3 regions of the Methylobacterium sp. CM6257 genome follow, and region 1 is predicted to be linked to each of the others. Evidence: predicted binding sites of a transcription regulator. Region 1 holds the regulator's gene; each other region holds the start of a gene.
The links. Region 1 encodes PhoB, which activates phosphate uptake and scavenging genes when phosphate is short. Its sites were predicted from a motif close to TGTCATNNANCTGTCAT; they were not measured.
Positions count from the first base shown of each region.

Region 2: the regulator PhoB is predicted to act here: its motif matches at 3,810-3,826, upstream of ACYCO6_RS32340 (Orn/Lys/Arg family decarboxylase).
Region 3: the regulator PhoB is predicted to act here: its motif matches at 5,057-5,073, upstream of ACYCO6_RS00345 (calcineurin-like phosphoesterase C-terminal domain-containing protein).

Region 1 is NZ_CM137735.1:4,336,552-4,345,985, forward strand. It holds gene ACYCO6_RS21205 (hypothetical protein) at 1-155, opposite strand, end outside; gene ACYCO6_RS21210 (hypothetical protein) at 334-477, opposite strand; gene ACYCO6_RS21215 (50S ribosomal protein L11 methyltransferase) at 759-1,679, shown strand; gene rmf (ribosome modulation factor) at 1,776-1,964, shown strand; gene ACYCO6_RS21225 (hypothetical protein) at 1,978-2,241, opposite strand; gene ACYCO6_RS21230 (aminopeptidase P family protein) at 2,370-4,208, shown strand; gene ACYCO6_RS21235 (protein-disulfide reductase DsbD family protein) at 4,329-6,491, shown strand; gene phoB (phosphate regulon transcriptional regulator PhoB) at 6,502-7,197, opposite strand; gene phoU (phosphate signaling complex protein PhoU) at 7,386-8,105, opposite strand; gene pstB (phosphate ABC transporter ATP-binding protein PstB) at 8,218-9,033, opposite strand; gene pstA (phosphate ABC transporter permease PstA) at 9,056-9,434, opposite strand, start outside.
Region 2 is NZ_CM137735.1:6,620,818-6,630,251, reverse strand. It holds gene ACYCO6_RS32370 (nucleotidyltransferase family protein) at 1-103, shown strand, start outside; gene ACYCO6_RS32365 (hypothetical protein) at 137-322, opposite strand; gene ACYCO6_RS32360 (phytanoyl-CoA dioxygenase family protein) at 607-1,647, shown strand; gene ACYCO6_RS32355 (Crp/Fnr family transcriptional regulator) at 1,679-2,185, opposite strand; gene ACYCO6_RS32350 (hypothetical protein) at 2,215-2,406, shown strand; gene ACYCO6_RS32345 (hydroxyacid dehydrogenase) at 2,619-3,599, shown strand; gene ACYCO6_RS32340 (Orn/Lys/Arg family decarboxylase) at 3,874-6,219, shown strand; gene ACYCO6_RS32335 (N-acetyltransferase family protein) at 6,219-6,797, shown strand; gene ACYCO6_RS32330 (YceI family protein) at 6,942-7,550, opposite strand; gene ACYCO6_RS32325 (LysR family transcriptional regulator) at 7,652-8,614, shown strand; gene ACYCO6_RS32320 (hypothetical protein) at 8,824-9,078, opposite strand; gene ACYCO6_RS32315 (Ros/MucR family transcriptional regulator) at 9,075-9,434, opposite strand, start outside.
Region 3 is NZ_CM137735.1:76,049-85,482, forward strand. It holds gene tnpC (IS66 family transposase) at 1-421, shown strand, start outside; gene ACYCO6_RS00340 (hypothetical protein) at 765-1,889, opposite strand; gene ACYCO6_RS00345 (calcineurin-like phosphoesterase C-terminal domain-containing protein) at 3,303-4,964, opposite strand; partial or broken gene ACYCO6_RS00350 (L,D-transpeptidase family protein) at 5,165-5,356, opposite strand; partial or broken gene ACYCO6_RS00355 (hypothetical protein) at 5,406-5,498, opposite strand; gene ACYCO6_RS00360 (protein-L-isoaspartate O-methyltransferase family protein) at 5,699-6,352, opposite strand; gene ACYCO6_RS00365 (PQQ-dependent sugar dehydrogenase) at 6,852-8,126, shown strand; gene ACYCO6_RS00370 (c-type cytochrome) at 8,126-8,719, shown strand; gene ACYCO6_RS00375 (MOSC domain-containing protein) at 8,886-9,434, opposite strand, start outside.

The DNA.
Region 1 (9,434 bases):
GCCCGATGCAGACGGCTCAAGAGGACGAGAAGGCGGCCCGGTAGCGGCCCGTCCGGCGCAGGACCGCCGAAGATCCGATCGCGGGGTTGAGGAAGGACCGACGCGTCGTTGACGACCACGGGCCCCCGGGGGCCGTAACGCCTGGACTTGGTCACGCTGTACGCATCCTGCTCAATCGCGATTCACGGAAAAGCCGGCAAAAACGCCGACCTCCGCGGCCGGTTCCCGCGAAGCTGCGGATCCTTTGATTAACGCGCGGACATCGTGCCGCATTCCTGGGCACGGGTGGGGCGATTCGGAAATGTCCGACTTCGCAGCGTCAGGGCTCGGGTCTCACCAAGTCCGGATGTCACGCCGCTCGACCGCCTCTGGCTCCGGCATCGCCTCCATGCCGGTCGCCACGAAAGCTGCCCAGAGCGTGGCCACACCAGTCGTCACAAGCGCGAAGACGACGCTGATGAGGAGCGGTGAGGTCATGAACACACTGTCGTCTATCAAAACTGGCGCGCCGGTTCACGAAGAGCGGCGCGCCGGAGTTGAGGGTCTGGCCTCGGGGAAGCCGAGACTGTTTAAGCACATGGATGACGCGTGAAAACTGATTTATCCTGGGGGTAAAGCATGTATTGTGTGATGTGTCCGGCCAGCAACAAATTCAGCGACGCTTCTCGGTGCACTCTCCGGCCCGAAAGACGGACGGCCGGATTTTTTCACGTCGCCCCCCTGTGATGCGGCGCGTCCCGGCGCTACAGCCCGGACCCATGCTCGAAGGCCTGCCGCCCCATCGCCCGTCCCACGTCCTGCGTCTCCTGACCGACGAACGCTCGGCCCGGGCGATGACCGATCTGCTGGGCGAGATGTTCGATCCGACAGAGACCGCGGTGGCTGCGTTCGAGGATGCCGATGGCCGGACCTGGCGGCTTGAGGCCTATTTCGCCGACGCGCCTGACGAGGACTACATCCGCGCGCTGATCCGCCCGCTGATCGGCGACGCGGCCGACGCGGCCGAGTTCCGCACGATCGAGCAGCAGGACTGGGTCCGCGCCTCGCTGGAGGGCCTGAAGCCGGTTCGCGCCGGCCGCTTCCTCGTGCACGGCTCGCACGACCGCGACGCGGTGCGGGCCAATGACTTGCCGATCGAGATCGAGGCGGCGCTGGCCTTCGGCACGGGCCATCATGGAACGACGCTGGGCTGCCTGCGGGCGCTGGTCTCCGAACTGAAGCGGCGGCGCCCAACCCATATATTGGACGTCGGTACCGGGACCGGGATCCTCGCTTTCGCGGCCGCCAAGGCGCTGCGGCAGCCCGTGGTGGCAGGGGACCTGGATGTCGAAGCCGTGCGCACGGCCCGCGAGAACGCCCGGGCCAACGGCCTCGGCCCCTACCTCAAACTTTACGAGGGGCCGGGGGTGCGCCATCGGCTCGCGAATCGGTCGCGCCACTTCGATCTGGTCTTCGCCAATATCCTAGCGCGACCCCTGCGGCTGCTCGCGCCGACGCTGGCCCGGGTCGTCGCCCCCGGAGGCGTGCTGGTCCTCTCGGGTCTGATCGAGCGCGACGTGGCCGGCGTGCTCTCGGCCTATCGCCACCAGGGTTTCTCGCTCGTCCGCCATGGGCTGATCGAGGGCTGGGTCGCCTTGGTGCTGATGCGGGGCGGCGCGGCCAAGCGGCCACGCCGCTGAGTGCCCGTCGCCGGTCGCGGCGGTGCGCGATCGGCGCGGGTCAATGCGCGTCGCGCGAGGCGTAGAACCGGGAACCCCTTGGCGCGTTGTCCGGGCATGAGCCAGACGTCGCTCCACGATCCGCCGTCGGACCCGATTACCGAGGGCGCCCGTGCGCGGGCGCAGGGCCGGCCCAAGGACGCGTGCCCGTACCCGGTGAATTCGGCAGCTCGTACGGCGTGGCTGGAGGGCTACGACGGCGCGCCCACCAATCGCGCGCCCGATTTACCGGCGACGAACGGCTGACCCTCGGGCGGGGTTAGCGCGCCGTGCGCACTCGCCCCGGCTCCAGCGATACGTCCGCCTCCGCTTCGACCGCGGTCGAGGGTTCGGGCCCGTTTTCTTGCGCCACGGGCGCGCCGAGGGCCGCCATCAGGACACGCAGGCCCTCGATCCACTCCTCGACCTCTGCAAGCGCGTTGAAGCCATCGCGCCGAACCACCGTGTCGGGCTCGATCGTCACGACGGCGTCGAAGCGGCCGTCGGGTCTGTCGCAGATCCGGTAGTAGACGCGGCGAGGCATCGTGGAGAAATACGCCAAATCCGGCGACGTGATAAGATTGTTCGCGATCTTTAATCCCTAGATTAGCATGTGCCGTAACGATTGATACGCGGTTGCGACCCGGGAGCGGCGGGGGCTAGGCTCCGCCCATGACAGAGACAAGCCCGTCCCGGACCCGCCCACGCTTCCAGACCTTCGACGATCCGAGCCATCGCAAGGGGTCCGAGCGGATCGAGGCCCTGCGCGCGGGTCTGCGCGAGTTCGGCCTTGACGGTTTCGTCGTGCCGCGGGCCGACGAGCACCAGTCGGAGTACGTGCCGGCGGATGCCGAACGGCTGGCCTGGCTCACGGGCTTCACCGGCTCAGCCGGCACCGCCGTAATCCTGATGGAATCCGCAGCGCTGATCGTGGACGGCCGCTACACCCTGCAGGCGCCCGAGCAGGTCGATACCGGCCTCGTGGCGGTCGTGCCCTTGGCCGAATCGACGCCGGAAGCCTGGATCGGCGCCAATCTCAAGCGGGATCAGGTGCTGGGCTATGATCCCTGGCTCCATACGCCGGACGGTTTGGCGCGCCTGGAACGGGCCGCCGCGAAGGCGGGCGGCACGGTTCGTGCCGTCCCGAACCTCGTGGACGCGGTCTGGGCCGGACGCCCGAAACCCCCCGCGGGTCCGGTGGTCGCCCATCCGGAAACGCTCGCGGGCGAGGCGGCGGCCGACAAGCTCGCCCGGGTGCGCGCGGCCCTTGCCGAGGGCGGCTGTGACGCCCTGGTGGTCTCCGATCCGCACAATCTCGCCTGGGCCTTTAACCTGCGCGGTTCCGATGTCGGCCACACGCCCCTGGCCCTCGGCTACGCGATCCTGCCGCGGGAGGGCCCGGCGCGGCTGTTCCTCGGTTCGCCGAACGTCGATCCGGCCCTGCGGGCGGCCCTGGCGCCGGTGGCCGAGATCCTGCCCCGGGCCGGACTCGATGACGGGTTGGCCTCGCTCGGCGGCGTGCGCGTGCGCCTCGACGCGGTCACCGGCGCGGTGGCCCTGAAGGAGAAGATCGAGGCCGCCGGCGGCGTCGCCGACGTCGGCAAGGATCCGATCACCGGGATGAAGGCGGTGAAGAACGCCGCCGAGATCGCCGGGGCCCGGGCCGCCCATATCCGCGATGGGGCCAGCGTCGTGCGCTTCCTCGCCTGGCTCGACGGCACGGCCGCCGCGGGCGACCTCACCGAGATCGCCGCCGTCGAGGCCCTGGAGGATTTCAGGGCGGCCGGCGGCGACCTGCGCGACGTATCGTTCCCGACGATCTCCGGCTCCGGCCCGAACGGGGCGATCGTCCATTACCGGGTGACCCGTGCCAGCGACCGGTCCGTCCGACCCGGCGAGCTGTTCCTGATCGATTCCGGGGCGCAATATCCGGACGGCACCACCGACATCACCCGCACCGTCGCGGTTGGTGAGCCGAACGCCGCGATGCGCGACCGCTTCACCCGGGTGCTCAAGGGGCACGTCGCCATCGCCCGGGCGGTCTTCCCGAAGGGCACAACCGGAGCCCAGATCGACGCCTTCGCCCGGGCGCCGCTCTGGCAAGCGGGGCTCGACTTCGATCACGGCACCGGCCACGGGGTCGGCGCCTTCCTGTCGGTCCACGAGGGGCCGCAGCGGATCGCCAAGACCGGCACGGTGGCGCTGGAGCCGGGTATGATCCTGTCGAACGAGCCCGGCTACTACGCCCGCGGTGCCTACGGCATCCGGATCGAGAACCTGGTCCTCGTCGAGCCGCGCGAGATCCCCGGCGGCGAGCGCCCGATGCTCGGTTTCGAGACCCTGACCCTCGTGCCCTACGACCGGCGCGTGATCGAACCGGATCTCCTCGATCCAGAGGAGCGGGCGTGGATCGACGCCTATCACGCCCGGGTGCGGGAGACACTGGGCGCGCTCCTCGACGACGGGGCGCGCGCGTGGCTGGACCGCGCCACCGCGCCGCTCCCGAACTGAGGACCCGGCCCGCGACCGCTCGCGCCTACCATGCTAAGGCTCGCCGCCACGGAAAAAGCCGCGCCGGGCTCGAAGGCGCCGCGCCTGAAACCGCGACCGCCTTGCGCGCGAAGGGACAGCATGATCCGCCGCCTCGCCATCCTGGTCATGGTGCTGGCCGCGAGCCTCACGGCCGCGGCGGCGCAAGGACTCAACCAGGGCTTCCGGACGCCCCCCGACCTCGTTCGGTCGAGCCTCGTCGCCGAGCCGGCGGCTCTGGCGGGGGCGCAGCCCTTCACCCTGGCCGTGCACATGCAGGTGAAGCCGGGCTGGCACGTCTACTGGCGCAATCCGGGGGATTCGGGCCTGCCGCCGGAGGTGACCTGGACCCTGCCGGCCGGCTTCACTGCCGGTGCGATCCGCTGGCCGGCGCCGGAGCGCATCCCGATCGCCACGCTGATGAACTACGGCTACGAGGGCGAGGTCACGCTCCTCGTGCCGGTCACACCGCCGCCGAGCCTCGATCCGGCCGACCCGGTGCGGATCCAGGCCAAGCTGACCTATCTCGTCTGCGAGACCGAATGCGTGCCCGGCTCGGCCGATCTCGCCCTGACCCTGCCGGTGGGAGAGCCCCGGCCCGATCCCGAGACGGCCGGACTCTTCGCGCGCGCCCGGGCCGCCCTGCCCGCACCGGCCATCTGGCCGCTGCGCCTGTCGAGCCAGGGTGACACGCTGCGCCTCGATTTCGCGGCGGCCGGGCTCAAGCCCGAGACCATCCGCAACGTTGCCTACTTCCCCTATGCCGAGACGGCGATCGACAACGCGGCCGCGCAGGTGATGTCCGTCGACGAGGCCGGGCTGCACCTGACTCTGGCCCGGAGCAGCCCGACCGATCCGGCGCCCGTCGGACTACCCGGTGTCCTGACCCTGGACGAGGTGACCGATGCCGGCACCAACCGTCTCGCCTTCGCCTATGGCGACGAGCCGGCCGCTCCGGTGCCCGTCTCCATAGCGGAGAGTCCGGCGCCCCCGCCCGCGCCAGCCGCCGACACGCTGACCCTCGCGGCCGCGGCGGCTCTGGCCTTCCTCGGCGGGCTGATCCTCAACCTGATGCCCTGCGTCTTCCCGGTGCTGTCGATCAAGGTCTTGGGCCTCGTGCGGCATGCCGGCGAGAGCCCGGGCCGCCTGCGCCTGCACGGCCTCGCCTACACGGCCGGCGTGCTGGCGAGCTTCCTGGTCCTCGCCGCCTTGCTGATCGCCCTGAAAGGCGGTGGCTCGGCGATCGGCTGGGGCTTCCAGTTGCAATCGCCCGCCGTGGTGGCGGGGCTCGCCTATCTGCTCTTCGCGATGGGCCTGAGCCTGTCCGGGGCGGTCCATATCGGCGGACGCCTCGCCGGTCTCGGCGACGGCCTGGCCCGGCGTGCGGGGCTGAGCGGTTCCTTCTTCACGGGCGTCCTCGCCACGCTGGTGGCGACGCCCTGCACGGCACCGTTCATGGGCTCGGCGGTGGGCTTCGCGCTGACCCAGAGCGCCGGCGTGGCGCTCGCGGTGTTCGCGAGCCTCGGGCTCGGCCTCGCCCTGCCCTTCCTGGCGCTCACCCTCTGGCCGCCGGCCCTGCGGGCCCTGCCCCGGCCGGGCGCCTGGATGGAGACCCTCAAGCAGGTCCTGGCCTTCCCGGTCTACGCGACGGTGGCGTGGCTGATCTGGGTCCTGGCCCAGCAGGTCGACCCGCAGGGGCTCCTCATGGCGCTGATCGGCCTCGTGCTGGTCGGCTTCTGCGCCTGGGCCTGGGAGCACGGGCGCGGTGCGTCGCGGATGGCGGGGCCGATTGCCCGGGCCTGCGCGGTCCTGGCGCTCATCGCCGTCGGGGGCCTCACGCTGGCCCTCGCCCAGAACCGCGCCGCTCCGGCGGTGCAGGCCGCCGCCAGCGGGATCGAGCCTTTCACCCAGGCCCGTCTCGACACCCTGGTGAACGGGCGGCGGCCGGTCTTCGTCAATCTCACCGCGGCTTGGTGTATCACCTGTGCGGTCAACGAGACGACCTCGCTCTCCACCAAGGCCGTACGGGCCGCGATGGCGGAGCGGGGCGTGACCTACCTGAAGGGGGACTGGACCAACCAGAACCCGGAGATCACCCGCCTCTTGGAGAAGCACGGGCGCAGCGGCGTGCCGCTCTACCTGCTCTACACGGGAATGGGAGAGCCTCAGGTGCTGCCGCAGATCCTCACCGAGGGGACGGTGCTGGCGGCCCTGGACTCCGTGCCGGCGGCCAAGGACGGCAAGAGCGCGGCGCTGACCCGCTGAGCGGGCGCGGCTAAGCCTCCAGCGAGAAGGTCTCGTCGAAGGCGTAGCCGGAGCCGCGGACCGTGCGGATCGGGTCGGGCTGGCGCGGGCCGTTCAGCGCCTTGCGCAGCCGCCCGACATGCACGTCCACCGTGCGCTCGTCGATATAGACGTCGTGGCCCCAGACCCCGTCGAGAAGCTGCTCGCGGGAGAAGACCCGGCCCGGGGCCAGCATCAGGAATTCCAGCAGCCGGAACTCGGTGGGGCCGAGATGCAGCTCCTCGCCGCCGCGGCGGACGCGGTGGCCGGTGCGGTCGAGTTCGAGATCGCCGGCGGCCAGGCGGTCCGAGACATGGGCGGGCTTGGCCCGGCGCAGCAGCGCGCGGATCCGGGCGAGCAGCTCCGGCACGGAGAACGGCTTGACGATGTAATCGTCCGCGCCCGTTCCGAGGCCCCGGACCCGGTCCCCTTCCTCGCCGCGGGCGGTGAGCATGATCACCGGCAGCCGCTCTGTCTCGCGGCGGGCGCGGATGCGGCGGCAGAGCTCGATCCCCGAGAGGCCCGGGAGCATCCAGTCGAGCAGGACCAGATCGGGGATCCGCTCGGCCAGGAGCAACTCCGCATCGTCGCCGCGCGCGGCCGAATCCACCACGAAGCCCTCGGCTTCCAGGTTGTAGCGCAGCAGGGTGGTCAGCGCCTCCTCGTCCTCGACGATCAGGACTTGCATGCTCACGTTCGATGACCCGTTCACGAGGCGGCGCCGTTCGGCCTGCGGGCTCGCCGGCTCCCTCCGGAGCGGGCGGGCCGGCGGATGGTGCGGGAGGCGCCGCTCAGCCTCAACCCACACCCTCCGATTTTCGGGCGGCGCGCCACAGGAAGGAGCGCGCGCCGCGCTTGGACGGCAGCGGCTCGCTCTTACGGAGCCTGCCTGCCGTCCACCGTCGCGTAGTTCGACGCATCGTTCTTCGGCCGGTCGCCCGCCAGCGTCTCGCCGGTGGCGAGGTAGTGGATCGTCTCGGCGATGTTGGTGGTGTGGTCGCCGATGCGTTCCACGTTCTTGGCGCAGAACAGGAGATGCGTGCAGAACGAGATGTTGCGCGGATCCTCCATCATGTAGGTCAGGAGCTCGCGGAACAGCGAATTGTACAGCGCGTCGATCTCGCCGTCGCGCTCCCAGACGTCGTGGGCCGCCTGGACGTCACGGCTCGCGTAGGCGTCGAGCACGTCCTTGAGCTGGCCCTCCGCGAGGTCGCTCATGTGGCGCACGCCCAGCACGATCTTCTGCGCCGGCGCCTGGTCGGAGATCGCGACGACGCGCTTGGCGACGTTCTTGGCGAGGTCGCCGATCCGCTCGAGATCGCCGGAGACGCGGATCGCCGAGATGGTCTCGCGCAGGTCGATCGCCAGGGGCTGGCGCCGGGCGATGAGCAGCACGGCGCGCTCCTCGATGTCACGCTGGAGCGCGTCGAGGCGCTTGTCGGCGACGATCACCGTCTGGGCGAGCGCGTCGTCCCGGCGCACAAGAGCGTCGGTCGCCTCCGCCGTCATCTTCTCGGCCACGCCGCCCATCTCCGAGATCGAGCGACGCAGGTTCTCCAGGTCGGTGTCGTAGGAGGTGACGATATGGCCGGGCATGGTGGATCCTTCGATGGGGGCCCGCGAAAAGCGATCCGTCGGGTCCGGTGGATCCGCCGCCGCGCCGGCGAATGCCGGTTGGCGTTCCCCGGTGCCGGATCGTTCGAACAGGTTAGCCGAAACGGCCGGTGATGTAGTCCTGGGTGCGGCGTTCCGTCGGATTCATGAACATCCGGCTGGTCGGGCCGAACTCGACCAGCTGGCCGAGATACATGAAGGCGGTGAACTGCGAGATGCGCGCCGCCTGCTGCATGTTGTGCGTGACGATCACGATGGTGAACTCGTCGCGCAGCTGCTCGATCAGCTCCTCGATCCGGCCGGTGGAGATCGGATCGAGCGCCGAGGTCGGCTCGTCGAACAGGATCACCTCCGGGCGCTGGGCCACGGTGCGGGCGATGCACAGGCGCTGCTGCTGGCCGCCCGAGAGGCCCGTGCCCGACTGGCGCAGCTTGTCCTTCACCTCGTCCCAGAGGGCGGCTTTGCGGAGCGATTCCTCCACGCGGCCGTCGAGCTCGGATTTCGGCAGCTTCTCATAGAGCCGCAGCCCGAAGGCGACGTTGTCGTAGATCGACATCGGGAACGGCGTCGGCTTCTGGAAGACCATGCCGATGCGCGAGCGCAGCTCGTTCAGGTCGATGGACGGGTCGAGGATGTTCTCGCCATCGAGCAGGATCTCGCCCTCCGCTCGCTGCTCCGGGTAGAGGCTGTAGATCCGGTTGAAGCAGCGCAGCAGCGTCGACTTCCCGCAGCCGGACGGGCCGATCAGCGCCGTGACCTGCCTGTCATGGAAGTTGATGTTGATGTCCTTCAGCCCGTGGAAGGCCCCATAGTAGAAGTTGAGCCCTTTCACGGCGATCCGCACCGGCCCGCCCTCGTCGGCGCGGTTGCGGTTCAGGTCGACCGTGGGACTCGCGGAGGCGGCGTTCATCGTCGTGTCCTCGAAAAGGGTCTCAGCGCGAGGTCTGCGGCTTGATCACGACGCGCGCGATGATCGACAGCGCCAGGATCGTTAGGGTGATCAGGAGCGCCCCGGCCCAGGCCAGGCCCTGCCAGTTCGGATACGGCGACAGCGCGAACTGGTAGATCATTACTGGCAGGTTCGCGACGCCGCCCATGAGGTCGGCGGAGAACCAGGAGTTGTTGTTGAGCGCCGTGAACAGGAGCGGCGCCGTCTCGCCGGCGATGCGGGCCAGCGCCAGGATGATCCCGGTCACGATGCCGGACGAGGCTGCGCGCCAGGTCACGCTGGTGATCACGGTCGAGGGCGGGGCGCCGAGGGCCGCACCGGCCTCACGCAGGGTTCCCGGCACGAGTCGCAGCATATCCTCG
Region 2 (9,434 bases), 2.3 Mb from region 1:
CATGACGCTCTTGGCAGGTGCCGATACGGCGGCTGCGGAAGCGCGGCTGTCGCTCGGTGCCCCCGCCGCACGGGCTCCCGCGGCCCTCAGGCCGGCCGAGTAGCGCCGGGCCTGTGTTTCCCGTGAAACATTCGGCCTATCCGGCGGCCGGGTCGCGCGTCGCGTCGCCGGGAGCCGCACGGGCGTAGAGCTTCGCCACAAGCGCCCAGAAATCGCAGCGCTCGCCTTCGGGGATCTGCTGCAATCGCACCTCGATGGCCGCCCGCGCGGCCTGGGCGAAGTCCACGACCTGCTCTTCCAGGATCTCGAGGGGGTCGGCCATACGGAACCTCACGGCGGCGATGTTACGTCGAGCAACATCAACACGTCGGACTCCCTGCCGATCCCGCATCGCACAATCACGAAGGCGAGACCGATCCGACGCAGCCAGCTCCGCCATGGACAGGACGTTGCCGGATCGCAACAAAGATTCGTTTTTCAAGTATCGCCTCTACCAAAATCCGCCTTATTCAGTCACCAATCTTCGAATGCAGCATCTCTGAGATTAACATTTTTTATCCCAGTTACGAGCGGCCCGCCGGCCGACGAAGCCTTGAGGGAACCTGCATGAAGTCCATCGCGCGGGTGGCAGCAGCGCCGCTCTGGGTCGCCCAGCTTCTGACTGGAGCCAAATCCTTCGTCGACAACCCGATCCTCGGCTCGGAGCGGCTCAACCGGGCCGGGCTGCACACGGTGCGGGTGCGTCTGGCCCACGCCATGGCGGGCCTGCGCCGCCGCCAGCTCGCCCACCTCGTCAGCACCCAGGACCGGACCGACTTCGCCCGGGACGGCTTCATCAAGCGTGCCGATTTCATGCCGGCCGACCTGCACAGGGCGGTCTACGCCGAGGTCACGAGCGTCGCCGCCGAGGGTCGCGAGCAGGTTCAGGGCGACACCGTCACCCGCCGCATCCCGCTCGATCCCGAGACCCTCAAGCGGATGCCGGCCATGCGCCAGCTCCTCGCCATGCCGGAGTGGAAAAACCTGCTGCGCTACGTGGCGAGCTTCAACTGCGAGCCAATCCTGACCGTGCAGACGATCCTGTCGCACGTCACTGACGCGCCCCCGGATCCGCAGACCAACTTCCACATCGACACTTTCCACCCGACCATGAAGGCGTGGCTGTTCCTCACCGACGTCGCCGCCGACGAGGGGCCGTTCACCTATGTGCCGGGCTCGCACCGCCTCACCAAGCGGCGCCTGGCCTGGGAGCGACGCACCGCCGTCAACGCGGCGCGCGGTCTCGACCGCCTCAGCGGCCGCGGCTCGTTCCGGGCCAGCACGGCGGAGCTGAAGCGGATGGGCTACGCCAACCCGGTGGCCTTCGCGGTCCCGGGCAACACGCTGGTGGTGGGCGACACGGTGGGCTTCCACGCCCGCGGCCCGTCCCTGCGACCGGCGGTGCGCATCGAGGTCTGGGCCTACGACCGCCACAACCCGTTCCTGCCGCTGGCCGGCTTCGATCTCTGGTCGCTCACCGGTCTCGCGCGCTGGCGCACCCGGATCGAGTGGTGGTTGCTCGACCGGCTGGAGCAGCTCGGCCTGCGCCGCAATGTCTGGCGTCCGGTCGGCCCGCTCACGGCCGACGCACCGCCCCGGATCGTCTGAGCCGGAGCATCCGGGGGACGGGAGCGTCCCCCTACGCGGCATTCCGCGGCGCCAAGCGCAGGTAGGCGGGATCGAACTCCGCGAGCGTTTGCAGGCGCGGCAGGTCGAGGATCCGCAGGCGGCACTTGCACAGCTCGATCAGCCCCTTTCTCCGCACATCCCGGAGCGGACGGTTCACGTGGACGCTGGCCAGGCCCGTCGTGTCGGCCAGATCGGTCTGGGTCACCGACATGGCGTAGCCGTCGTCGCTGACGAGACCGACCGCCTGCAGGCGCACGAGCAGCTCGCAGAACAGGTGCGCCAGCCGCTCCAAGGCCGAGCGGCGGCCGATATTCACCAGCCACGCGCGGGCGATCGCCGCTTCGACCAGACGGCTCTTCCGCAGGGCGGCGGCGATCGTGGGGCGCTCCAGAAGCGGCCCGATCCGCGCCACCCGGCGGGGCGAGAGCGTGCCGATGGCGTGATCCACCCACGACAGTGATGTCGCCTCAAGATCGCAGATGTCGCCCGGGACCAGATAGGCCGTGATCTGGCGCATGCCCGTCGCGCAACCAGCTCCTGCGAGCGATGCAGGAGAAGGATTTCGAAGCCCTGCAGCCGCATCTGCGCCCTGTGGAACTGCCGGCCGGGGAGCCGCTGATCCGCCGCCACCAGCCGGTCCGGCAGCTCAGGCTGGTGGCCGATGCGAGCTACGGGACCGCGGAAGCGGAATACGCCCGGCTAATCGCGGGCGCGGACCGGGCCGCTGCACCGTGCTGAGCGGCGGGTCCGGCGCGCCGTGCCGCATCCGGCCCGATCCCGGCAGATGAAGTTTCACCTGCCTCCGTACTGACCGAAGATCGACTTGCCCGATCCGGGCGCCGGGTTGGAGTGACCGGGCGGCCTGTTGCCAGGATTGCGCGCTCCGCCTAGACGAGGCCAGCGCAATACTTGTGCTCACTCCCCCCTCTTCGGCAGAGGATGCCGCTTCCGTGATCACCGGTCCGTGCCTCATCGTCCAGCCGATCCACGCGGCGGGCCTCGATCGGCTGCGCGCGGCAGGGTTGGAGCCGCGCCGGGCCAGCGGCACCGATGCCGCCACCCTGGCCCGCGAGGTGGCCGGCTGCGTGGCCGTGATCACCCGCAACACCGGCTTCCCGGCCCGCGCCATCGCGGAGGCGGCGAATCTGCGGGTGATCGGCGTGCACGGGACTGGCACCGACCACGTGGCCACCGCCGAGGCGACCGACGCGGGAATCGTGGTGGTCAACACGCCCGGCGCCAACGCCGTCTCGGTGGCCGAGCAGACGCTGGCGCTGATCTTCGCCCTGGCCAAGGCCCTGCCGGAGGCCGACCGCTCCGTCCGGGCCGGCGACGACAGCTTCAAGTTCACCGCCCGGCTGATCGAGCTCGCCGGCCTGACGCTGGGCCTCGTCGGCTTCGGGGCGATCGGGCAGGCGACCGCCAGGCTCGGGGCCGCCCTGGGCCTGCGGGTGCTGGCCTACGGCCCGAGCCGCCCGGACGCCGATTTCGCCAATGCCGGCGCCCTGCGGGCCGCCTCGGTCGACGCGCTCCTGACCGAGGCCGACATCGTCTCCCTGCACGTGCCGCTGACCCGCACCACCCGCGGCCTGATCGGCCGGGACCAGCTCGCCCGGATGAAGCGCGACGCCTTCCTGATCAACACCAGCCGCGGCGGCCTGATCGACGAGGCGGCCCTGGTCGAGGCGCTGGAGGCCGGCACGATCGCGGGCGCCGGACTTGACGTCTTCGCCCAGGAGCCGTTGCCGCCCGACCACCCCCTCGCTCGCCAGGAGCGGGCGATCCTGACGCCTCATGTCGGCGGCTCCACCGAGGCCGCCCTGATCCGCACCGCCGAGACCGCCGCGACCCGCGTGGTCGACGTCCTCGCCGGCCGGCGGCCGGGCGGGCTGGTCAACCCGGCCGTCTGGGAGCGGCGCCGCGCGCCGTGACGCCCTGAGACCGGTTGCCGCCACGGGCCGTGCGACGAGCCTCCGACCGACTCATCCTGAGGTGCCCGCGTCAGCGGGCCTCGAAGGGCGGCTTCCGCTTCGCTCCAGCACCTCAGGATGAGGGCGCGGGTGGGAGGGCCGCGCTCCGATGCCCCCGACCCCGCCGGATCACGCCCTTTCGTCCGGACCGCGACCGCCCGCCGCGCGCCTTGTCATGCAATCGTCGCAGACGGCCCGGAAAGCCACGCGCTGCATTCCCGGCAGAGAGGGCTCCATGGACTTCCACCGCCGCTTCACGGTCCTGATGTGCGCCCCGGCCTTCGATCCGGACGATCTCGAGGGCGCGCGCGTCAACCAGATCGTGGCGGCCGTGGAGCAGCGCGGCTTCGAGGTGGTGCGCGCCCGGCGCGTCGAGGACGCGGCGATCGCCGTCCAGACCGACGCCGCGGTGGGCTGCCTCGTGGTCGACTGGGGCAAGCGCGGCCTCGACGGCAAGGCCGCCGCCCTCATCGACATGATGCGCCGGCGCGGCCTGGAGATGCCGATCGTCATCATGGTCCGCCGCAAGCGGCTGGAGGACATCCCGGTCGAGCTCCTCGACTTCATCGACGGCTACATCTTCCTCGCCGAGGAGACGCCGGAATTCATCGCCCGCGGCCTCGTCAGCCGGGTCACGCAGTACGCCGAGACGCTCAAGACGCCGTTCTTCGGCGCGCTGGTCGACTACGCCGAGAAGGGCAACCAGCTCTGGACCTGCCCGGGGCACAACGGCGGCATCTTCTACAACCGCTCGCCGATCGGCCGGATCTTCGTGGAGCACCTCGGCGAGGCGATCTTCCGCGACGACCTCGACAACTCGGTCCTCGACCTCGGCGACCTGCTGACCCACGAGGGCCCGGCGCTGAAGGCCCAGAAGGAGGCCGCCAAGATCTTCGGGGCGGAGAAGACCTACTTCGTCCTCAACGGCACCTCGGCCTCCAACAAGATCGTCCTGTCCTCCCTGGTGGCGGAGGACGACCTCGTCCTGTTCGACCGCAACAACCACAAGGCGGCCCACCACGGCGCCCTGTTCCTGGGCGGCGGCATCCCGATCTTCCTGGAAACGGACCGCAACGCCTACGGTCTGATCGGCCCGATCTTCCACGAAGCCCTGGACGAGACGCGGATCCGGGAGAAGATCCGCCGGAACCCGCTGGTGACCGATCCGAAAGCGTGGCGCCGGGAGCGGCCGTTCCGCGTGGCGGTGATCGAGCAGTGCACCTACGACGGCACGATCTACGACGCCCAGGAGATCCTGGAGAAGATCGGCCACCTCTGCGACTACATCCTGTTCGACGAGGCCTGGGCGGGCTTCATGAAGTTCCACCCGCTCTACGCCCGCCGCTTCGCCATGGGGCTGACCGGCCTCGACGAGACCTCGCCCGGCATCGTCGCCACGCAGTCGACCCACAAGCAGCTCGCGAGCTTCTCCCAGGCCTCGCAGATCCACACCCGGGACGGCCACATCCGCGGCCAGACCCGGCGGGTCGAGCACAAGCGGCTCAACGAGAGCTTCCTCGTCCACGCCTCCACGTCACCCTTCTATCCCCTGTTCGCCTCCCTCGACGTCGGCGCCCAGATGATGAAGGGGCGCTCCGGCATGATCCTGTGGGACGACACGATCCGGCTCGGGATCGAGTGGCGCAAGAAGGTCCGGGCGATCCGGCGCGAGTTCGAGGAGAACGAGCGCGACCCGGCGCGGCGCTGGTTCTTCGACCCCTTCGTACCGGACGTGACGGTGAACGCCGACGGCGCCGAGGTGCCGTGGGAGAGCGTGCCGACCGACGAGCTCGCCGCCACGCCGCGCCACTGGGAGCTGAAGCCGGGCGCGCGCTGGCACGGCTTCACCCACGTGGCGCCGGGCTACGCCATCACCGACCCGAACAAGCTCACCGTGCTGACTCCGGGCTTCGACCGGCACACGGGGGCCTACGCCCAGCACGGCGTGTCGGCGCCGATCGTGGCGCAATACCTGCGTGAGAACCGGATCGTCGCCGAGAAGAACGACCTGAACTCGCTGCTCTTCCTGCTGACCCCGGGGGTGGAATCCTCCAAGGCCGGCACGCTGATCTCGGGCCTCGTCGCCTTCAAGCGGTTCCACGACGACAACGTCCCGCTGGAGGAGGCCATGCCGGAATTCGTCAACCGCCGGCCGAACCGCTACCGGGGCGTGCGCCTGCGCGACCTCTGCGGCGAGTTCCACGCCTTCCACCGGGAGGCCGGCACCTCGACGCTGCAGCGGCGGCAATTCGCCCCCGAGCACCTGCCCGAGATGGTGATGCCGCCCAAGAAGGCCGCCCAGCTGCTGACCCGCAACAAGGTCGACTACGTGCCGATCGCCGAGGCCGAGGGGCGGATCGCCACCACGCTGATGCTGGTCTACCCCCCGGGCATCGGCACGGTGCTGCCGGGCGAGCGCCTGGACGACCGGGCCAAGCCCATGCTCGACTACTTCAAGATGTTCGAGGCCTCGGCCAACCTGTTCCCGGGCTTCGAGGCCGAGATCCAGGGCGTCTACCGCGAGGTCGACCCGGACGGGCGGATCCGCTTCCACACCTACGTGGCGCGGGAGGGGGCCTGATGGAGATCGAGGTCGAGACGCCCGGCCCGGTCCCGGCCCGGTCCTGCCCCGACATCGTCATCCGCCCGTCCTCGGACGCCGATGTCGAGGCCATGGTGGCGATCTACGAGCACCACATCAGCCGGGGCGTCAGCGACGTCGGTGTCGCCGAGGAGGACCGGCTGCTCCCCGACGACCTGAAGCGGCGGCGCAAGACCATGCGCAAGAAGCGCCTGCCGCACCTCGTGGCCGACCGGGACGGCGCGGTGGCGGGCTACGCCTACGCGGTGCCGTTCCGGAAGCGCCCGGCCTACCGCTACACGCTCAAGCACTCGATCTACGTGCATCCCGACCACCTGCACGCGGGGATCGGCCGGCGGCTGCTGCCGGCCCTGATCGAGGCCTGCGCGGCGGGCGGCTACCGCCAGATGATCGGCTACATCGACGCCGAGAACGCGGCGTCCCTGCGCCTCCACGAGGCCTGCGGGTTCGAGCGGGTCGGCTACTTGCGGGCGGTGGCGTTCAAGTACGGCCACTGGGCGGACAGCGTGATGGTCCAGCGGGCGCTGGGCACCGGGTCGGAGGACCGCCCGGGGTAGAACGCGGCGCACGGCAGTCAATCGGAAGGCTCAGGTACGCCGCCATCCCCGCGAGCGGAGCGAAGCAGTCCGGGACGTGCCACGCTCACTGCGGTCGCGCCGCCCTCGGTCGCTTCGTTGCGCCCGCTACGACGGCGTTTGCCCCTACTCCTGCCGTTCAAAGGCGCCCGCGATGGTGAGGTATAGGTCGTCGCCGATCAGCGGCACGTAGGTCTTCACGCCGAATTCCGAGCGCTTGAGCGTGCCGGTGGCCTCAAAGCCGACCGTGACCCTCTTGCTCAGCGGGTTCACGCCGGCGCCCACCAGGGTGACGTCGAGCGTCACCGGCTTGGTCACGCCGTGAAGCGTGAGGTCGCCCGTCACCTTCGCGCGGTCCTTGCCTTCGGGCGCGACCTTGGTGGACACGAAGGTCATGTCGGGGAACTTCGCCGCGTCGAGCCACTGGTCACTCTTGAGCTCGTCGGTGAGCTTGGCGCTGGTGGTCGCAACCGAGGCCACCGGGATCTTCACCGACAGCTTGGAGGAGGCCGGGTTCTTCGGCTGAAGCTCCAGCGTGCCCGACACGTCCGAGAAGCCGCCGGCATAGTTCGAGAAGCCCATATGGGAGACCCGCCAGCCGACCTGGGTGTGGTTGGGATCGACCGCGTAGGTGCCGGCCTGGATCTGCGCCGGATCGCGGGTCGGCGGTGTCTGGGCCAGAGCCGGGGTGGCGACGAGCAGGGCCAGAAGGCTCGAGGCGAGAATCGACTTCAAGGATGTCTCCCACACAGCAGACGGGCGAGCGCGATTCGGTGCGCCCCGGCAGCCCTGTAGCCCCGTTCACGGCCATGGTTGAGCCTGCTATCCGGAACCGCATGGTTGCGAGATCGGAAACCTTCCGGGGCGGACTCGACGACGTGCGCGCCTTCTGCACCGTAGTCGATCTCGGCACGGTGACGGCCGCCGCCGCGAGCCTGCGGGAGACCAAGGGGAGCGTCAGCCGGCGGATCTCCCGGCTGGAGCGGGCGCTCGGCGCCCGATTGATGGCGCGGACCTCCCGGGCGGTCTCGCCAACCGCCGAGGGGCTCGCCTTCTACGCCAAGGCGCAGGAGAGCCTGACGCTCCTCGACGAGGCGGCCGAGACCGCCCGAGACGCCCGCACGGTGCCGGCCGGGCACCTGCGGATCACGACCTCCATCGATTTCGGGATTGAGGTGATGCCCGAGATCGTCGCAAGCTTCCGCGCCGCCTATCCGCAGATCACCGTCGAGATGCTGAACACGGATGCACGCCTCGACCTTGCGGCCAACCGGATCGACCTCGCCCTGCGGCTCGGCGGCGCGGAGGAGACCGGCTACCGCGCGCCCGTCCTGGCGACCCTGACGGTCGGCCTCTACGCCGCGCCGGCCTACCTGCTGCGCCGGCCGGCGCCGACGAGCCTGGTGGAGCTCGCCGACCACGACCTGATCCTCGCCCGCGAGCGGTTCGGCGCGGCGACCCTCTCCCTCACCGACGGGCACGGCCGCGCGGAGCCGCTGGCCTTGAGCCCCGCGATCCGGGTCAGCGACTTCGCCACCGCGCACCGGCTGACGCTGGCGGGCGCCGGGATCGGCCATCTCCCGAGTCTCGTCGCCGCCCAGGCGGTCGCGGCGGGCCAGCTCCTGCGTGTGCTCGCCCCCTGGGCCAGCCGGGGCGCCGCCCTGCGCGCCGTGACCTTGGCTGGGCGCGAACTGCCGGCGCGGGTCAAGGTCTTCCGGGAGCATGTGCGCCAGGCGCTCGCGGCCCGCGACCGTGATCCCGAGGATCCGACCCGGGTCGACGTCCTGCCGGGGCCGTGACTGTGCCTCCGGATCGTGACCTGAAGCCGGGCGCAGGAGCCGCTGACGCCTCGTCTGCGCCTCGGACGGGGGAGAACGCGCGGCGATCGAGGCTCGGGCGGGGTGCCCGAAGCCGGCTTCGTCGAGACGTCAGGAACGCCAACCCTTCGGGAATGGCCTCGAAGCAGCACCGCACACGACGGGCCGGACGAAGTCGCTGACCTGACGCGTCAGGCGCTCCGGCGCTGGTTCCGCACGTCCGCCTTCAACCCAGAGCGGTGATCTGCGGCCTGCGGCGCCATCACCTGCTGGTTCCCGGGGGAGGCGTTCTCGCTCCGCCGAGAGGCGAGAACGAGCGCTGCGCACAGGGCCGCGCTCCCCGCTCCGAATGGAGCGGCGAGGACCGAATACAGGCCGAGCCAGGGCCATGCGCTCACGAGGCTGATGACGCCACCGATCAAGGCGGCAAACACCAATACGATCATCGCGCATCCACCCGGACACGACGTCCTTGGCGTCGTGCCGGCACCTCACGCATGCCCACCCCCCTCGTTGCCGTCACAGCGTGAAATTCCTCGCTGCCGTGCTCCGGCGCCTTCCTGTTGGGTGCTCTCGCCGGTGCTTCGGCAACCTTCGCGAGGGTTCCAGCCATGGCGCCCGGCTGCCCGAGGCCGATTCGCCTCGCGATGGCGGCGCGCTCCGCGGCATAGCTTGGAGCAACCATCGGATAATCGGCGCCCAGCCCGAAGCGCTCGCGGTAGGCGCGCGCGTCGAGACCTTTGGCCGCCAGGTGCCGTTTGAGGCTCTTGTAGCGCTTACCGTCGATAAAGCTGACGAGACC
Region 3 (9,434 bases), 3.1 Mb from region 1:
CAGCGACGATCCCGTGCCCTGGCGTCTGCAACTCTGGCTGCAGCGCGTGTTCGCCCTGGCCGGGCGCGTCACCGACTTGGCCGCCGCGACGCTCTCGGCCAAGCGCCGCAGCCTGGATCGGCAACTGGGTGCCATCCTCGCCACGTCGAGCCGCTGTGATCTGAGCCGCGACCTACAGGCCAAGATCAGCCGCGCCCGCGATCAGCTCCTGGTCTTCCTCGCCTATCCCGGAAAGGTCGAGCCGACGAACAACGGCTCCGAGCGGCTGCTGCGTCCGGCTGTCGTGCAGCGGAAGGTCACCAACGGCTACCGGGCCATGTGGGCGGCCGAGGGCGAGGCCGCCATTCGCACCGTCGTCGACACCGCGCGCCTCACAGGCAGCAGTCCCTTCGGCGCCATCCTCAAAACCGTCGGCGCCTGAGCCCAGCCATCACAGGCCTGGGTAATTACCGGAACCGCTGTCATCTGAGCAGATGGCAACGCGCGAGTAGCCAAGGTTCCGGCCCATGCCCGACCTCGAGCCCAGCACTTCAGAGCAGCCGGAATTTTTAGACCGCCTCAACCCTCTCGACAACGATCGAAGGTTGACGACGGCATACCGGCGCGGTGGTGGACCTTCGGAGATATCCGGGTCGGCCGAAAATACCCGCCCGGCCGCCCTTGCCGCGCGCCGTTGATGCGGGAAAGGCTCATCACCCCTGTTGCACATCGTTCATGGTACCGCAGGACTAAATACGTGATTGCCCCGAAATAGAATCTATTTTTTAGATGTTAATCGGTGAATGATACCAGATCTGTTGATCCGTTCCGCCTCTCCTTGCCCGGTCAGCTTCTGCTTGAATATATTCGAGCACTGTCGTCAGGCCGGCGGGGAGGGCTGGACCAAGCGCTGCCCACAGCGCGTACCGTTCGGCATCATCCAAGTCTTGATTCGGGATCAGAAGGAGCTCGCCGCTTTCCGCGTCCGGCTCGACAGCGGTGATCCGCCCATCCGTGAACGCCTCGATGCCGAGTGCGACAGCGCTCATGGCCGCTTCGACGTGCCGTTGAGCCTCTATCCCCACCCGCTCTCTCGCGGCCAACAGCTCAGCCCTGAGCCGAGCGACCCTCGCCTCCGCGACATTCAGATCGCGCTTCCCGGCGGCGAGTTCCGCCCACTGATCCGCTAGATTTAGATTGGCCTCGGTCTCCGCATCAGCGCGAGCTTCGTCCACCAGCCGGCCATACCGGGCGGGGTCGAGATACTTCGCCTTATCTTCGTCTCTGCGCACACCGCGACGAAGCGTGCAATCCAGAGTTGTCGCGGCGTGCACCGCCCACGACGTCTGGAGCGCGCCGAAGGCCGTCCGGTCGTCGCGGTGAAGACTGTGGAGTGCTTTCAGCGCCCCGGCCACCGAGACGATCCGCTCGTCGCACCAGCGGTTCAGACGGGCTGCGCGCGTCGGCGCGGCCACTACGTCCACGACAGCCCCGCCCCTTTCATCGAGATCGTAGCGCCACGCGACAACGCACGGCTCGCCCCCGCCGAGCGCGGCTTGCACCCAGGCGACCGCCTGTTCGGCCAGCTGAACGTTCCGGGGATTTTTCGGGTCATGCAATTCACCGGTTTGCTTAACCCACGCCGGGCTGACGCTCACGAGCAGATGGAGCCCGATCGGCGCGCGTCCGTATAGTCGGGCCCCGGTCGCTTTGAGAGAATTTTCGAGCGCCGTCAAAAGATTTAGGGGTTCGTCGGTGTAGGCGGATCCGGCAAGGCTCCACGAGGCGCGCGCCGGGTCTACCCGCTCCTTGCTGGACGGGTCGCACCTCCGACCGTGCAGCGCGATGCGGGCCAGTTCGCAACGGTCGCGGATGCGTTCGGCGCGGATACACGTGAAAAATGCCCCCATGACGGCCCCTCTCTCTCGCTCGTTCGACGAGCCTGGCCGCGTTTGACGAAAATCGCGATGGCGCGTCCGCGGAAGCGGGGGTCGTCCCCTGCCTGCAGAAGATCCTGGCGGCCGGTCCTACCGCTTCATCTTGGGTCCGCTACAAGGCGCCCGACAAAATTTCTTGGCAGGCACTCCTGCAGGTCCAGAATAGGTCGAGGACAGGATAGGTCCAAGACAGGATAGGTCCAGGACAGGATAGGTCCAGGACCCACTAGGGCACCTAGTTGAGTGCTGCGCCCGGGTTCGACCTCCGCGCATTTTTCATTTCCGATTTTCATGGTCCTCAGGATCTATCCTCCCGGTACACCGCGAGGTCTGACAATGTCCGACAGCCATCTCGACGTGAAACGCCGGTTCATCGCGAAAAGCGCGGCGTTGACAGAAATCTCCGAGATACTGCCCCCCCGGGGAGACGGCGCGTGCGCCTCGGTCACCATTCTCGGTGATCCGGTCGGGTACGCCGCAGACCTCTGTGCCCGGATCGATGTAGCCCGAATCGTGACCAAGGCTGGAGTGATAAAAATCCTACCCGCACACATGAAGATCGCAGCCGTAGATGCGGGGCTGGCGGTCGAGCCGCGAACGGGGGCCGTCCTCTCGCCGGCAACGATCCGCGAGACGATCCTGGCACGGTACGGAGCCGCCGCTCGAGCGGCCATACTCCATCGTGACGGTCCGGTCCCGAACTTCGTGGTGATTCTCGAGCCCGAGGATCAGCAGTTTCGTGCGCGCGCGGCCTTCGATCCTCGGTGGCGTCCGGCCTCCGCTGCAACCGAGATGGCCAGGGACGCAACGCAGCAGGATGACGATGATGCAGAGCATGCGCCCCGCGAGAGGCGAGATGCCACCCGGACACATAGCCTTCCCACTGTCACCATCACATTACCCGTCGTGTACGCCGACGACGTTGCTGCGCCGGAGTACACGACGGACGATCACCGAACAGCTGCAGCGGTACACGATGGTAGGCTGGCGGGGTGGAACGCTGCGACCATTCAGAGCCTCGGAGCGGCCCTTTCCTTGCAGTCGAGGAGGCAGATGCCCCCCGCACGGTTGCTCAGCTTCCGGGATTTGCGGTCTGCAATCTTAGATCCAGCGCGAACGGCGCGCGACACTCAGAGATCGCTTATCCTCATCGCGCGGACACGCGCGCGAACGTCGGCGGCTGGGACCAGTCCGGCTGAGTCTGAGACGACGAACGCAAGGTGGCCGTTCGAGAGGAGTTCCGACTGGGCTGAAACCGGGTCCGATACTGTCGAGCCTCGTCGCTATAGCCGGATCGCAAGGCACCTCGCCGTGTCCGGCGACAACCCGGCACGCCCCTCAATTGCCAGACGCACTTGGTCCCGACGACGCTCCGCAACCAAACAGCTAGTCGCGCCCGCCCTCGCCCACAACCTCCAGCACGGTACAGCTCCGGATCGGGCGCCCGTACTCGTCCGTGCCCTCGACCGCGACCCGGTGAGCGCCGGTCACGAGATCGTCCGGGAGCCGCGCCGTCCAGATATGGGTCGAGGGCGTGGCCTTCACCCAGCTCTTCTTCGCCTCCGGGTAGCGCTCGAACAACTCGGCGACGAACGGATCGAGCCGCCGCGTCCGCGCCATCGCCACGGGAGCCCGCTCGCCGATCCGGACGACCAGGCTCGTACGCGGGCCGCCATCGAACACGTTGACCACCAAGCTCGTATCGGCCAGCGCCTCCTGCGGCACGGGCGGCCGCATGCCCTGCACCGGTCGGGTCCAGCGGACCACCTCGGACGCGCCCGCCCGCAGCTCGCTCTCGAACAGGATGCGCATCGTCTCGTCGGGCTGGCCCTGCGCGGCGACGTAGCGGGTCGTGTAGTCGGCGCCGCGGATCGAGAGCACGTGGAAGCCATTCGGTGTGCCGTCGCGGCTGTCGGCCGAGGGGATGCCGGTGCGAGTATCCGGCCCGCTCCACCACGAGCCCGAGACGGCGGTCAGCACGTGGTGATGGTGTCCCTCCGAGAGGTAGTGGTGCTCGGTGGTGTGGGTGTGGCCTGCGAGGCTCAGCACCTTGCGGCCCGCGAGCAGGTCCAGCAGCGCGGCGCGATCGGTGGTCGTGTTGTGCGGATCGTCCGGTGCGGTGTCGGTGTGAAGCGGGATGTGCATGGCCAGCACGATCAGATCGTCCCGCGGGATTTCGGCCAGAAGGTTGCGCAGGAAGGTCAGGCTGCGCTCGCCGATATGGCCGCGGTAGGTGTTGGCGCCCACCGGGACCGGCGGGCCGAGCCACTCGACATTGTCGAGCATCACGAACGACGCCCGCCCGTGCCGGAACGCGTAGGTCGGCGCCCCGAACACCCGCTTCCAGGTCTCGCGGCTGTAGCGGGCATCCGGCGCCTGCACGTTAAGGTCGTGATTGCCGGGCAGGTTGTGCCAGGGCAGTCCGATCCGGCCGACTATGCGGTTGGAACGGCCGTAGAGCGACAGGTCGTCGAACAGCACGTCGCCGGTGGTCAGGCCGAAGGCCGCGGGGATCGTCATGGCCCGGGCGACCGCGGTGTCGCGGACGTGGTCGAGCTCGAACCGGCTCTCGGGCTGCGGATCGGTAAACAGGATGACGTCGAAATCCGCCGGCTCGTCCACGCGGGCCAGGGTGAAGTCGATCGAGGCCGGCAGCGGCCCGGTGGGCGCGAGGCCGCGATAGCGCAGACCCAGCGCGGCGGGCGTGCCGCCGGGCTGGTGGATGTAGGTGTGCCGTGGCAGGTGGTCGGCGTCACGCGGCAGAGCATAGCCCGGCGGCTTGATGACGAAAACGACGCCGTCCCCGGGCATGGGCAGACGGTATCGTCCGTCGCCATCGGTGCGGGCGATCTCCCGCCCGTTGGAGACCAGCACGCCCGGCAGGGGCGTGCGGCCCATGCCCGTTGTCTCTGTCGCATACACGAGGCCGGTCGCTTCCGCGGTTTCCTGCGCTCCGGCACTGCCGGCCGCGAGCCCGAGGGCGGCAGCACCGGCTAGGGTTTCCCGGCGGGTGAGGCGTCCGTCTCCGGAGATGGGGGCATTCGACATGGGCGGCTCCTGCACGGCTTCCTGGGCCATCGTCGACCGAGGCTTCGGGGATCGGCTCCCCTGCCATCACTCCAGCGGCCAAGCAGACGCGCTTGACCGCCGGATGACAGGAGCGGCCCCGACTGCACGAAGCCCGCACCTCGGGTGAGATGCGGGCTTCGGATGCGCCGGTCCAGACGGATCGGCCGGCGGGTCGCCTGCTCCTCGTCGCCGGCCTCGAAGGTCCGCGACATCGGCTCGGCGCTGGCCACCGGGGTCGGCGCGCCGATCGTCGAGGTCACGTTCACGCCGTCGCGCTTGTAGATGTCGTCGCGGAACTACCCGTTGCCGTCCGGGGCCGACCAAGCGGTGATGTAGGTCCAATAGACCGGCACCGGCTGGGCGGCGGAACTGGCGCCAGAGCATCTCGATCGGGTTCAGCCATGGGCTGTCGGTCGGAAGGTACAGCAGAACGAGGCGGCCAGCGGCGCCGCGCAACACGGCTTCGACCTCGTCGTCCTCGTGCGTGCTGGCCTTGTCCCAGGCAATGGACACGGTCTCTGTCGGATGCCTGGCCAGGATCGCTTGAGGCAGTTCGGCAACTTCGCGTCGCCGCTCTTGGCGGCGGGTGGCTATCGCCGTGGGGCGATTCAAGATGGGGCTCTGGGCGGTTGCCGCGCCGAATCCCTTTGCGCCTGCCGTCGGCGCAGGGCGCGGCGCGTGAGAGCACCTGTGCCCCTTGCCGGATCAGGCCCTCAGAACGCGAACCCCGCTTCAGCCGCGAAGGCGTCCAGGACCGGGAGGGAGGCATCGAAGAGCGGGCGCGACCCGAAGGCGTTCCCTGCGCGCACGAACAGCGTCACCTGGGCATTGCGGTGGGGACCCATCACGCAGACGAGTCGGCCGTCGTCTTTCAGCTGGTCCAGCAGGGCCTGCGGTCTCACTTCCACGCGACCGTTGATCAGGATCGCGTCGAAGGGCGCCTGCTTGGGGGCGCCCGCCGCGATCGGACCCTCTACGACCCGGGCGGCGGTCCCGAGCCGGGCGCGCGCGGTCTCGACGAGTTCCGGAACCGATTCGAGCGCCGTCACCTCGGCGCCGAGATGGGCCATGATCGCCGCCCCGTAGCCGGAGCCGCTGGCGACATCGAGGGCCGTGATGCCCGGGCGGATCTTCAGGGCCTGGATCATCCGGGCCAGGACCATAGGTGCCGGCAGGCAGCGGGTTTCGTCACCCGCCTCTCCGAGCCTGAGAGTCTGATCGATATACGCGAAGGGCTCGCGGCCCTTGGGTACGAAGGTCTCCCGCGGCACGGTGTCGAACGCTTCGAGCACCGCCGTGTCATTCACGTCGAATGTCCGCAACTGGCAGTCGACCATCATCCGCCGCGCCTGCGCGTAATCGATCATCGATACGTGTCCCCGAACCGGATCGGAACGCCGCGCCGGCCGGGACCCGGCGCTTGGCCGGAAGCCCCGGCCAAGCCTAAGCTTTCCGGACGGGGGCGTTTTCGGAGATCGGTCGCCAAAACGCAAGGTGACGACGACCGACAACCTCCGTCCGCAATTCTCGCCCCTGCGAGCCGGCGGACCACGGTTCGATCCCCGGCGCCGGCCGGTTCCGCCGGCGGGCTGTGTCACTGGAGGCGAAGCGGGGCACGTCCTTGCTGAGGGTGGTCGTATCGGGCCGAACAGGCGCGGATGGCCGCGCCGCTCGCAGGAGAGATCGGGCCGGCTCATGGAGCGCGACGGCACGGCGTCGCCGCTTCCGTAATCCGGCGCCGCGTTACGCTGGCCCCGCGCTGTTGCCACCGTCCCGAACAAATAGGTCGCGCGCGGCGCCGGATCGTTGAATAATGAGTTCAGAACAAGCGGGTGGCCCGACGCGCCGTCCGCATCGGGAGAGACCATGACGCCAGCCATCAAGCCGTCCCTGTCGCGCGGGCTCGCTGCCGCGCTCGCCTGCCTGGGCCTCGGGGCCATCGGCCCACGAGTGTCCCTCGCCCAGGAGACGCCGGCCTCTGCGGCGCCGCCGCCCACCGTGCAAGTCGATCGCGGATCGGCGCTGTACGGCCGCCCCGAAGGCGGCGCGGCGGCCAAACTCGCGCCTGTCGCAGGACCGCCCCTCGCCACCTCCGCTGCCAAGCTGCCGCTCGACCAGCTGAAGGTTCCTGAGGGCTTCAAGATAGAGGTCTATGCCAGCGGCTTGGCCAATGCCCGCTCGATGACCCAGGCGCCGGACGGCACGCTGTTCGTCGGCACCCGGACCGTGGGCAAGGTCTACGCGGTGCTCCCGAAGGCCGACGCGAATGGCAAACGCGAGGTCAAGACCATCGCATCGGGCCTCCATCGGCCGAACGGCGTCGCGTTCCACGACGGCGCGCTCTACGTCGCCGAACTGTCCAAGATCTGGCGCTACGACGATATCGCGAAGCATCTCGACAGCCCGGAGAAGCCGACCCTCGTCTACGACGACCTGCCCAAGGACGAGGCCCATGGCTGGAAATTCATCGCCATCGGTCCGGACAAAAAGCTCTACGTGCCGGTCGGCTCGCCCGGCAACATCCTGATGCCGCCGGACACCCACGCGCAGATCCGCCGGATCGACCTCGACGGAAAGAACGCCGAGGTCATCGCCCGGGGCGTGCGCAACACGGTCGGCTTCGACTGGAACCCGAAGACCAAGCAGCTCTGGTTCACCGACAACGGCCGCGACTGGGTCTCGGAGGACATCCCGAACGACGAGCTCAACGTGCTCTCGGAGCCGGGCAAGCAGCATTTCGGCTACCCGTTCTGCCATCAGGGCACGTTCACCGATCCGGAATACGGCTGGGGCCATTCCTGCGCGGAATTCACCGCACCGGCCGCCTTGCTCGGACCGCATACGGCCTCGCTCGGCATGCGGTTCTACACCGGCACGCAGTTCCCGGAGGCCTACAGGAATGCGATCTTCATCGCCCAGCATGGCTCCTGGAACCGCACGCACAAACTCGGTGGTGACGTAGCGGTGGCCAAGGCCGGTCCGGACGGGAAGATCACCTCGGTGGAGCCGTTCCTGACCGGGTTTCTGCAGGACAACAAGTATGTCGGGCGCCCGGTCGACGTGCTGGTCGCACAGGATGGATCGCTCCTCGTCTCGGACGACTACAACGGCGCGATCTATCGCGTCAGCTACGGCAAGTGATGCGCCGTCCGTCGCGGACACGCGTGATCCGGGGGCTCGCGCTGACCCTCGGCGCGCTTCTGGCGGGTGCGGCTCTCGCCGCGCCCGATGCTGCGATGCAGGAGCGGATCGCACCCTGCATCGGCTGTCACGGGAAGGGAACCTCGCAGAGCGAGGGCGTCCCCTCGCTCGGCGGCCAGCTCCCGGATTACATCGTCACGCAGCTGTTCCAGTTCCGGGAGAAGCAGCGCGAAGCGCCGCCCATGAACGAGGTCGCCGCGGGGTTCTCCGACGACGATCTGCGCGCCTATGCCGACGCGGTTGCGGCGCTGCCGGCGCCCGCTTCGTCAGGGCCGCCCGCCGACCCCGCCGTCGCGTCGCGGGCGCAGGCACTCGTCGCCAAGCACCAGTGCACCTCCTGCCACGGTCCGGACCTCGCCGGTCGGGACGCGATCCCGCGGATCCGGGCGCAGCGCGAGGAGTACCTCGCCAAGGCGCTCGCCGGCTACAAATCGAACAGCCGGCCCGGCTACGATCCCGCCATGAACGAGGTGGCGCAGGAGCTGAGCGAGGCCGACATCAAGGACTTGGCGGCCTACGTATCGCGGCTCTGAGGATCGTTGGCGGCTTCTCCCATCTTCGCCCACATCCTGAGGTGCGGTCGCGAAGCGGCCGTCGCGAAGAATGGCTCCAGCTGGTCGCGCGCTCCCCGGAGCCCTCCTCGAGGCTCGCTGCCCTCGCACCTCAGGATGACGGGATTGGGTTGGAGTGACCCGCCCGTCAGCCCACCACCCGCAGCGCGTCGCCCTTCGCGAGCGCCCCACCGGCGATCACCTCGGCATAGACGCCGAGGTCGCGGTGGCCGAGCCGCGCGTCGAGAGTCCAGGGGATGTCGCAGTCGCGAATTCCGCTCGCCGGGTCGACATTGGTGGCGGCGCAGCGCACCGTGCGCTTGGTGATCTTGAGCCGCAGGCCGCTCGGCGCCTCGATGACCCGTCCCACCATCTCCAGCTCGGCGAAGGGCGTGAGCCCGTCGACCAGCAGGTTGCCGCGGAAGCGCAGCGGATCGACGGGCGCACCGAGGTAATCCTCCACGGCCGCCACGCTCGCCCGGTTGATCAGCGAGACGTAGCCGGTGGGTGAATCCGTGAACCGGTATTGCGGCGGCGCCGCGAGCACCTTCGGCTCCCCCCGGAGGCTCTCGGGAATGAACCGCCGCATCAGGTCCGCCAGCCCGGCGCGCCCGGCCTCAGTGTCGAGGCGGAAGCCCGCCGGCTCGCCATGGCCCTCCACCGTGAGCGTCGCCGTGGCGTCGTCGTAGCGGGTGCG